3 regions of the Candidatus Sodalis pierantonii str. SOPE genome follow, and region 3 is predicted to be linked to each of the others. Evidence: predicted binding sites of a transcription regulator. Region 3 holds the regulator's gene; each other region holds the start of a gene.
The links. The regulator LexA, encoded in region 3, represses DNA repair genes until DNA is damaged. The targets are predictions, from matches to a motif close to TNCTGTATGTACATACAGNA.
Positions count from the first base shown of each region.

Region 1: uvrA (excinuclease ABC subunit UvrA) is a predicted target of LexA. The motif match lies at 1,428-1,447, and genes of this name have one in related genera.
Region 2: SOPEG_RS10865 (DNA translocase FtsK 4TM domain-containing protein) is a predicted target of LexA. The motif match lies at 1,600-1,619, and genes of this name have one in related genera.

Region 1 is NZ_CP006568.1:1,367,691-1,370,974, reverse strand. Features, by position in the region: gene ssb1 (single-stranded DNA-binding protein SSB1) at 757-1,293, opposite strand; gene uvrA (excinuclease ABC subunit UvrA) at 1,538-3,284, shown strand, end outside.
Region 2 is NZ_CP006568.1:2,122,492-2,125,775, reverse strand. Features, by position in the region: gene SOPEG_RS10865 (DNA translocase FtsK 4TM domain-containing protein) at 1-1,535, opposite strand, end outside; gene lrp (leucine-responsive transcriptional regulator Lrp) at 1,660-2,154, opposite strand; gene trxB (thioredoxin-disulfide reductase) at 2,664-3,284, shown strand, end outside.
Region 3 is NZ_CP006568.1:3,961,429-3,964,712, reverse strand. Features, by position in the region: gene SOPEG_RS19675 (ISL3 family transposase) at 2-1,222, shown strand; gene SOPEG_RS27985 (hypothetical protein) at 1,275-1,649, opposite strand; gene lexA (transcriptional repressor LexA) at 1,668-2,276, shown strand; partial or broken gene SOPEG_RS19665 (CsbD family protein) at 2,917-3,051, shown strand; gene SOPEG_RS19660 (IS256-like element ISSoEn2 family transposase) at 3,111-3,284, opposite strand, start outside.

The sequences.
Region 1 (3,284 bases), 1.9 Mb from region 3:
AAAAGAAAAGGGGCCAGGATTGTTGTGCCACCAGCACAGCCCCATCAAGCCTCGTTAGATCCGCAGACCAACGCCAGCAATACATCAAGCAATAACACGGCTCGTATTACTCGCTCGCCGCGCAATAAGCTGATTGTCGCCGAAAGCCGATTGCCAAATTACATGAAACCCACCAAATCCACATTGGCGAAAATGGTGAAAACGCCTCAACAAAGTAAGCATTCCCGATAATGTATTCTGGGGTTGTAATGTCGTTTACTCACCCTCTGTCAAGGCAGCGCGTTAGGGGCATGGGATGCATTTCTGAATATGAGTCAGCTCAATGGTCATGCTTATATAGCGTGCTGCTTGGTGATAAGCATTCAAGGAGGCGTTTTATTTTAACCGACAGTATATAAAGCGTTGCAACGTGATGCGAAAGTTAATGATGGCGCCACTATTGTCGTTTTGCTTATCATAGTCTGAGAACATTGCCGCACAGAATAGGACGCTAAACCTTATTGTTATGATGGTTATTGAATAGGAAGCAGCCGATCCATTTTTCGGCAGCAACATTCCCGCTATCCAGCGCAAATAGGCTGATGTCGTACCGTTATTTTAGATAATACATGAAATAGTGGACGCGAAAATAAAGGATATGCTATTCATTGAATTATGCCATTACCGTTAACGTCTTCAGCATCGAGTTAAAACAAAAAACCTCCTGGTATAGGAGGTTTTTTTGCGCATCATTGACAATGTTGTCTAAGGTTAGCCTTAGAACGGAATATCGTCATCGAAGTCCATCGGCGGTTCGTTGCTGGGCGCAGGCGCTGAGTTCTGCGCGGGGCGCGCCGCCGGCGCGTTGCCGCCGCTGAACTGCGCGTTATTGCCCTGCGGCTGCTGAGGCTGCCCCCAGCCACCCTGCTGCGCGCCACCGGCGTTACCGCCCGCCACGCCGCCCTGTCGACCGCCAAGCATTTGCATGGTGCCGCCGATATTGACCACCACCTCGGTGGTGTATCGATCCTGGCCGCTCTGATCTTGCCATTTGCGGGTCTGTAGCGATCCCTCGATATACACCTGGGAGCCCTTACGCAAATATTCACCCGCCACCTCGGCCAGCTTGCCAAACAGCACCACGCGGTGCCATTCCGTTTTCTCCTTGGTCTCGCCGGTCTGCTTGTCGCGCCAGCTCTCAGAGGTGGCCAGGGTGATGTTGGCTACCGCACCACCGTTAGGCATATGGCGGACTTCCGGATCCTGGCCCAGGTTTCCGACTAGAATCACTTTATTAACGCCTCTGCTGGCCATGGGGGTCTCCTGATAAGATGAATGACTAAGTTTAATCGCTCAAGTTTACCATTGCCAACGCTTAAAGAACATGTTTAGAAACTTGGACTGCGCATCGAAAAACCGGGTGAAGCAGAATTATTTGTTACAATCAATACTGGATATTCATTCAGCTTTTTTTGTGCCATAATTGACCGTTTCGCGCCGCAGCGGTTTTGTCAACCGCACAGGCCGCCCTCGTTCATCCGGTGTTGGGATTAGTTGAATGGATAAGATTGAAGTTCGTGGTGCTCGTACCCATAACCTGAAAAACATCAGTCTGGTGATACCCCGCGATAAATTGATAGTAATTACCGGCTTATCAGGCTCGGGAAAATCATCGCTGGCGTTCGATACGCTCTATGCCGAGGGTCAGCGTCGCTATGTGGAATCGCTTTCTGCCTATGCCCGGCAGTTTCTGTCGTTGATGGAAAAACCGGATGTGGATCATATCGAAGGGCTGTCGCCCGCCATTTCGATTGAGCAAAAATCCACGTCCCATAATCCGCGCTCGACGGTGGGCACGATCACCGAAATCCACGATTATCTGCGTCTGTTGTACGCCCGCGTCGGCGAGCCGCGCTGCCCGGATCATGATGTTCCGCTGGCGGCGCAGACCGTTAGCCAGATGGTGGATAATGTGCTGTCGCAGCCGGAAGGCAAACGGCTGATGCTCCTGGCGCCCATCGTGAAAGAGCGCAAGGGGGAGCACAGCAAAACGCTGGAAAATTTGGCGGCGCAAGGCTATATCCGGGCGCGTATCGACGGGGAGGTCTGCGATTTGTCGGATCCGCCGAAACTCGAGCTGCAAAAAAAACATACCATCGAAGTCGTGGTCGATCGTTTCAAAGTGCGAGAGGATCTCGCCCAGCGCCTGGCGGAATCTTTTGAAACCGCACTCGGTCTCTCGGGTGGTACCGCGGTAGTGGCGGATATGGATGACGAAAAAGCGGAAGAATTGCTGTTTTCCGCCAACTTCGCCTGCCCGATCTGCGGCTATAGCATGCCCGAGCTGGAACCCCGGCTTTTCTCCTTCAACAACCCGGCCGGCGCCTGCCCCACCTGCGACGGGCTCGGCGTGCAGCAGTACTTCGACCCCGACCAGGTATTGCAAAATCAGGACATCTCCCTGGCGGGCGGCGCCATTCGCGGCTGGGATCGGCGCAACTTCTATTATTTCCAGATGCTGTGCTCGTTGGCCGAACACTATAAGTTCGACGTTGAGGCGCCGTTCCATGCGCTGAGTCCGACGGTTCAGCAAATAATTTTTTTCGGATCCGGCAAGGAAAACATCGAATTCAAATATATTAACGATCGCGGCGACACCTCGGTGCGGCGCCATCCGTTTGAAGGGGTACTGCCGAACATGGAGCGCCGCTATAAGGAAACCGAGTCCACCGCGGTGCGCGAAGAGCTAGCCAAATATATCAGCAACCGCCCCTGCGCCACCTGCGGTGGGACCCGTCTGCGGCGCGAAGCCCGCCACGTCTTCGTGGAGCACACCACCCTGCCGGAAATTTCCGAGATGGGCATCGGCCATGCGCTGGCATTTTTCGACGAGATGAAACTGAGTGGTCAGCGCGCCAAGATCGCTGAAAAAGTATTAAAAGAGATCTGCGATCGGCTGAAGTTTCTGGTCAACGTCGGTCTGAACTACCTTTCCCTGTCGCGTTCGGCGGAAACGCTTTCCGGCGGCGAGGCGCAGCGCATCCGTTTGGCCAGCCAGATTGGCGCCGGCCTGGTGGGCGTGATGTATGTGCTGGATGAACCCTCCATCGGTTTGCATCAGCGCGATAACGAGCGATTACTGGAAACCTTAGTGCATCTACGCGATCTCGGCAATACGGTGATCGTGGTGGAGCACGACGAGGACGCTATTCGCGCCGCCGATCATATTATCGATATCGGCCCGGGCGCCGGCGTTCACGGCGGAGAGGTGGTGGCCGAAGGCACCGCCGAGGAGATCATGGCCC
Region 2 (3,284 bases), 1.8 Mb from region 3:
GGCAGCGGCGTGGACGGTTTTTGCCGCGGCTGCTCCTGACGCATCAGGAACGGATGAATCAGGCTGTCCATGGCCGGCGTCTGCGGCGCGGGCTGGCCGAAGGGGTTGTCCTGCGGCGGCGCATCATCGTCGTGCCAGGGAGCATCGTCGTCCGGCCAGCTATCGTCATCGCTCGGATAAGCGGCGGATTGCCCGCGTTCATCGTGGCGGGACGGCGTAAACCGCGTGTCCGGCGCCGCGAAACCCGCCTCATGGCGGCGATCCATACCGGCCGCCGGCGCAACAGCCGCTTCACGGCCGCGATCATCATCGCCCGCCGACGCAAACCCTGACTCAGGGCCGCGGTCATTGCCGGGCGCCGTCGATAGCGGCGAGGCGCCGTCGTCAAGATCACTGTCGTGCCTCGCCGGAGCGGCGCCGGGATAGCACTGCCTCTGCTGTTGGGCAAAATCTTCCGCCAGACGTTGCTGCTCATCCCAGGCCGCTGCTTCGTCCGGGGAGGCGAACGCCGGTCTCGGCGGGATGCGCACCGGTTTCGGGCGCGGCAGTTCCGGCCCGATGCCCTGTTTTACCTGCGGATTGTAGTCGTTGCCGCTGGCGGAAAAAGCCGGCATGAAGGTCAGCGGCGCGCCGCTTTGCCCCGCAGCGGCGGCGCTGGCCGCCAGCGCACCGCTGTTTTGCTGCTCTACGGTGAAATCATAAGGGGTGTGGGGTGCATCCAGATCCCGTTGCCAGTCGCCCAGACGCGGCCCGTCGTCCTCCGCGGCCGATGGCCGCAGCAGCGGATCCGGGTTTGCTTCCTGCGCCGCGTACGGACGCAACAGCGGGTCGCCGCCGCCGCCGAGGTGGCGCGCATCGTCCTCATCATCGTGCGCGGCGCGGGAGCGGCGGCCACCGTCATCCTCTTCATCATCGCGCCGGCTGCGGTTGGAGACAAAAGTCAGACAGCCCAGCACCACCGCGCCGATTTTTTCGGCGATGGTAAGCCACGACCAGCCGGTGAACAGGGTAAGCCCCGACGCCCAGACGCACAGCAGCGCGAGAGTGGCGCCGATACCGTTGAACCACAGCAGAATCGCGTTGCTCAGCAGGCTACCGATAACGCCGCCGGAGGCGAAATAGTAGAGATCGTCGACGTTAAGCGCGGCCAGGCCGCAGGAGGTGAGCAGCAGCGCCAGGCTGCCGATAAGCCGCAGCGACAGGCCGAATAAATCCACATAGTCACGTCTGTCGCGCTGGGTGAAAGCGCTCCAGCAGAAAAACAGCATGATAGGCGGCAGCGCATAGGCCAGCACGCCGAAGGTGAAAAACAGGGTATCGGCAAACCACGACCCTACCCCGCCGCCCAGATTGTGTATCGGGCCATGCCAGGCGATCTGCGACCAGCTCGGATCGGAGGCGCTGAAGCTGACCAACGCCACCATCAAATAAAACGCAAAAATACCCACAACAACCAGCACAGCCTCCAGTAGCCGGCGGCCGCTGCTGAGTTTTTTGAGGGCGATGTCTTTATCTTCTGTATATTCCTGGCTCAAGAAAGGCTCTCCAGGTTCCTGTTAACCGATATAATAACAGCGCCGAGATGCTGTCCGGCGCTGGGACTATATGAATTCACAGGAGTGTAACCAAAACAAACCGTATTTGCACCTGGAATGCTCCTTAACGCGTCTTTATGACCAGACGATTACTCTGTTTCACTTCTTCCATGACCACATAGGTCCGGGTGTCGTTCACGCCGGGCAGGCGCAGTAGCGTCTCGCCAAGCAGTTTACGATAGGCGGACATATCCGGCACACGCGTTTTCAACAAATAGTCGAAATCGCCTGAAACCAGATGGCACTCCTGAATTTCTTCCAGCTTCTGCACCGCGGCGTTGAATTGCTCGAACACATCCGGCGCGCCGCGGTTGAGCGTAATCTCAACGAACACCAGTAACGACGCATCCAGATAGTGCGGGTTCAACAGCGCGGTATAGCCCTGGATGAAACCCTGGCGCTCCAGGCGCCGCACGCGTTCCAGACAGGGGGTGGGCGATAACCCGACCCGCTTCGATAACTCGACATTGGAAATCCGTCCGTCTTTTTGCAGCTCGTTCAGGATATTGCGGTCGATACGATCGAGATCTTTCCCCGGGCGCTTTTTATTGTCTACCATCATTAGTGTCTCTCTCAATTCCTTCCCTGTACTTGCCATACCCTTACTAACTTCATTGTATCAGGGGTTGTCTAAAGACCTATTATCGGTTTTTTTTATGGTCAACCTTTTCTGGAACCATTTAGAACCTATCTGTCAACATACTAAACGGCATCAGGTAGCGCGTGACGCGCTGTAACGGCTTAACGTGCGCGGCAGCGCAAACCCACCGTGCTGCCCAGCACGGGCGGCCAGTCTCGGCCCGTTTATTTGCCCGCCTAGATGTTTTCGCAAAAGCGCAGCCGATTGTCAAAGTAAAACGTTAAAAATCAGAACAACATACTGATTGTTAGCGACAACCTTCGCCACGGGGCGGGTTTAGCGGGGTTTTTTCCCCGATTATGCCCTGCCGGCGGCATTGATAGCCGCGATTAATTGGAAAAATCGTTAACTACTTTTTGCATCCTTTTTTAACTCTGGTAATTTTCTTACAATGCCCTGGTTATTGAGGCGATGACAACGAGGAAAACATGTCTACGGTGAAACACAGTAAATTACTCATATTGGGTTCAGGGCCGGCGGGCTATACCGCCGCGGTCTATACCGCACGCGCCAATCTGAATCCGGTTTTAATCACCGGTATGGAGCAAGGCGGGCAGCTGACCACCACCACCGAGGTGGAAAACTGGCCGGGCGACCCCGAAGGGTTGACCGGGCCGCTGCTGATGGAGCGCATGTACGCCCACGCCACAAAATTCAACACGGAAATCATTTTCGACCACATTACCCAGGTGGATCTGCACAACCGTCCGTTCCGCCTGGTCGGCGACAGCGGCGAATACACCTGCGATGCGCTTATTATCGCCACCGGCGCCTCCGCGCGTTATCTGGGCCTGCCGTCCGAGGAAGCGTATAAAGGAAAAGGGGTGTCCGCCTGCGCCACCTGCGATGGCTTCTTTTACCGCAACCAGAAAGTGGCGGTGGTCGGCGGCGGCAATACCGCCGTGGAGGAAGCCCTGTATCTGGCCAATATCGCCGAAGAGGTGCATTTAATCCACCGCCGCGATACCTTCCGTTCGGAAAAGATCCTCATCGACCGGCTGATGGATAAAGTCAATAACGGCAATATCGTCCTGCATACCAACCGGACG
Region 3 (3,284 bases):
CATGGACGAAAAGTCCCTCTATGCCCATATCCTTAACCTGTCCGCACCGTGGCAGGTACAATCCCTTTCTCTTAATGAAAAATCTGGATCAGTGACGGTAATTGTCGGCATTGCCGAGCACACACAACTGGCCTGCCCAACCTGCGGTAAATCCTGCTCCATACATGATCACCGGCGTCGTAAATGGCGTCACCTCGATACCTGTCAGTTCACCACGCTGGTTGAGGCTGATGTCCCCCGCGTTGACTGCCCCGAGCACGGTTGCCAGACACTGCCTGTTCCCTGGGCAGGGTCAGGCAGCCGCTACACCTTGTTGTTCGAAGCCTTTGTTCTTTCATGGCTGAAAGTCAGCACCGTGGATGCTGTCAGAAAGCAGCTCAAACTCAGTTGGAATGCCGTTGACGGCATCATGATGCGCGCAGTCAAACGAGGCTTGGCCCGGATAAAACAACTCTTATCCGCCCGTCACCTCTGCGTGGATGAAGTCGGGTTCAAAAAAGGACACCAGTACGTCACCGTTATTTCTGACAGGCAGGGACGCGCTTTGCAACTGACCGACGACCGCGGTGTAGAAAGCCTTGCCAGTTATCTGCGCAGCCTGAGAGATCACCAGCTTGATGAGATAAAAACGCTGTCTATGGACATGAACATGGCCTATATCAGTGCAGTCCGCATCCATCTCCCCAATGCCGTCGATAAAATCGCTTTCGATCACTTCCATGTGGCAAAAATGTTGTGTGCCGTCGTTGATAAAACCCGTCAGGCTGAGATGAAACAGATCCCGTCGTCAGACAGGAAAGACGCCCACCGCTCACGCTATCTATGGTTTTACAGCAAACAAAATCGCCTCGGGTGCTGGGCAGAGAGGTTAGAAGTTGCCCGGCTGGTGTTACCCCAAACGAGCCAGTGCTGGGTAATGAAAGAGCTTGCTCGCGATCTGTGGCACCGCCGCTATGACAATCATAGCCGTAAGCTGTGGCAGGAATGGATGGCGATGGCTAAAGACACCGGCATACCGCTCATGGCCAGCATTGCCCGCATAGTGGCAAAACGCCTTTACGGCATTCTGAATGCAATGAAAAACCGGGTATCAAATGGGAATGCGGAGTCCCTGAACAGCAAAATACGGCTGCTCAGGATCAAGTCACGGGGCTTCAGGAACAAAGAACGTTTCAAGCTGGGCGTAATGTTCCACTATGGGAAACTAAATATGAATTTTTGAGCAATCATTTAAGTGAGTTATAAAATTTTTTTTGCTGGTGATGTTGTATTCGCTAGTCATTCTCCTTTTCTTTTTCCTTTTGCCACATATTGCTGCATCCCGGATCGCTAGGGGTAAGACAATATTGAGTTTTATCAACTTGAGATTCACTTTTCTCCCAAGATAATTTTGGCGTTACCTCTGGTGACAGTGAATAGTCTTTCTTATCAGTGTCATACATCATATTTGGTGAGGTCGATGCTGCAACACCATGAAGCAGTAAGATAAATGGGGTATATGCATATTTTTTTAAGCATGACATGAACGTTATTCCTTTAAACGTAAATACGGTTGACATCCATACAGAAGTCCAAGTTCCAGCCAAAAGAATAAGTAAAGTAAAAATGCAGAACTGTCGATTGAGCCACCACAACAGGGGAAGACCCATAAACAAACAGGGGACGGAATGAAAGCGCTAACCACCAGACAACAAGAGGTTTTTGACCTGATCCGCGACCATATCACGCAGACCGGCATGCCGCCCACGCGCGCCGAGATTGCGTCGCGTCTGGGGTTCCGTTCTCCCAATGCGGCGGAAGAGCATTTGAAAGCGCTGGCGCGCAAAGGCGCTATCGAAATTGTCTCCGGCGCATCGCGCGGCATCCGTCTGATGATAGAAGAGGAAAGCGGATTGCCGCTGATTGGTCGCGTGGCCGCCGGAGAGCCTCTGTTGGCAACACAGCATATTAAAAGCCATTATCAGGTGGATCCCGCCTTGTTTAAGCCCCACGCGGATTTTCTGCTGCGTGTTAGCGGTATGTCAATGAAAGACATTGGTATTATGGACGGTGACCTGCTGGCGGTCCATAAAACGCAGGAAGCCCGCAATGGTCAAGTCATCGTGGCGCGCATCGACGATGACGTCATCGTCAAACGGCTGAAACGCCAGGGCAACATCGTCGAATTATTATCGGAAAACAGCGAATTTTCTCCCATCGTGGTGGATCTGCGTCAGCAGGAATTGACCATCGAGGGGCTTGCGGTTGGCGTGATACGCAACGACAACTGGCTATGATCGCAGCGCGGCGGGGTCGCACGACGCTGGCCCCACTGCGCGGTCGTCCGTTTTCCGGGCAAATGGCGTCCAGGTTGCCATGCGGTCTATGCCCTTAGGCTCCCGGTGCTGCTGTCTACTGGCGAAACCACTCGCGGCAAGGAGATAAGTGCCTCAATAAGTGCCTTGCTGCTCAACCCTCTCCCGTTCTCCATTATGCCGCAGGGCGTTATCTTGGCGCGATGCTGCTTGCCCACATCGTTTTCCGCCTGCGTGCTCCCGGGCGTGATTAACCACAATCAAGGATCTCGTCGCCGTTCGCTCGGCGCTGATGAGTACGGAAATGCCGGCCTAACGCCGCATTTTGCTCTTCTCCGCACGGAGTCACGCGGTTAACCCGAGTCACCGACACATTTACTTACAGACTAAGTGTTTTTCCAACGTCTTACTTCCTGCTGTTTTAACAGGTGTTATTTCGATATTTCCACCCACAACGCCATTTTACGATGGGATCGTCTGGTAAATCCGGCCTTTGCCAAATCCGTTGCTATAATTTAGTTAATGCTTAGCGCATCGCTTCTTTACACGTATGGCTGGATTTGCGAATTCAGACGAGGAAATGAAGGTTATTGATAAACTACCTTACAGAAGGAGTCATCACATGAATAAAGACGAAGCCAGCGGCAATTGGAAACAATTCAAGGGTAAAATCAAAGAACAATGGGGAAAACTTACCGATGATGATTTGACCGTGGTAGAAGGGAAACGAGATCAATTAGTCGCTTTGTTGAATAAATCCGAAATTTGTGACGACTTCCTCCGACCCTGTACACGATTCTGTGTAAATGCCTTTTCTCAGAAGTGACCGTCCAGGCGGTCACCGAACTCGATAATAAAGCGGCTCATTGCCATGCGCCAGTCCCTCAAAGGCATTGTCCATTTCTGTGAGGCCGCCTGTATCGCCAGCCACACCACCTTTTTCACTGCGTCGTCGGTCGGGAACACCTTGCGCTTTTTGATGGCATGCCG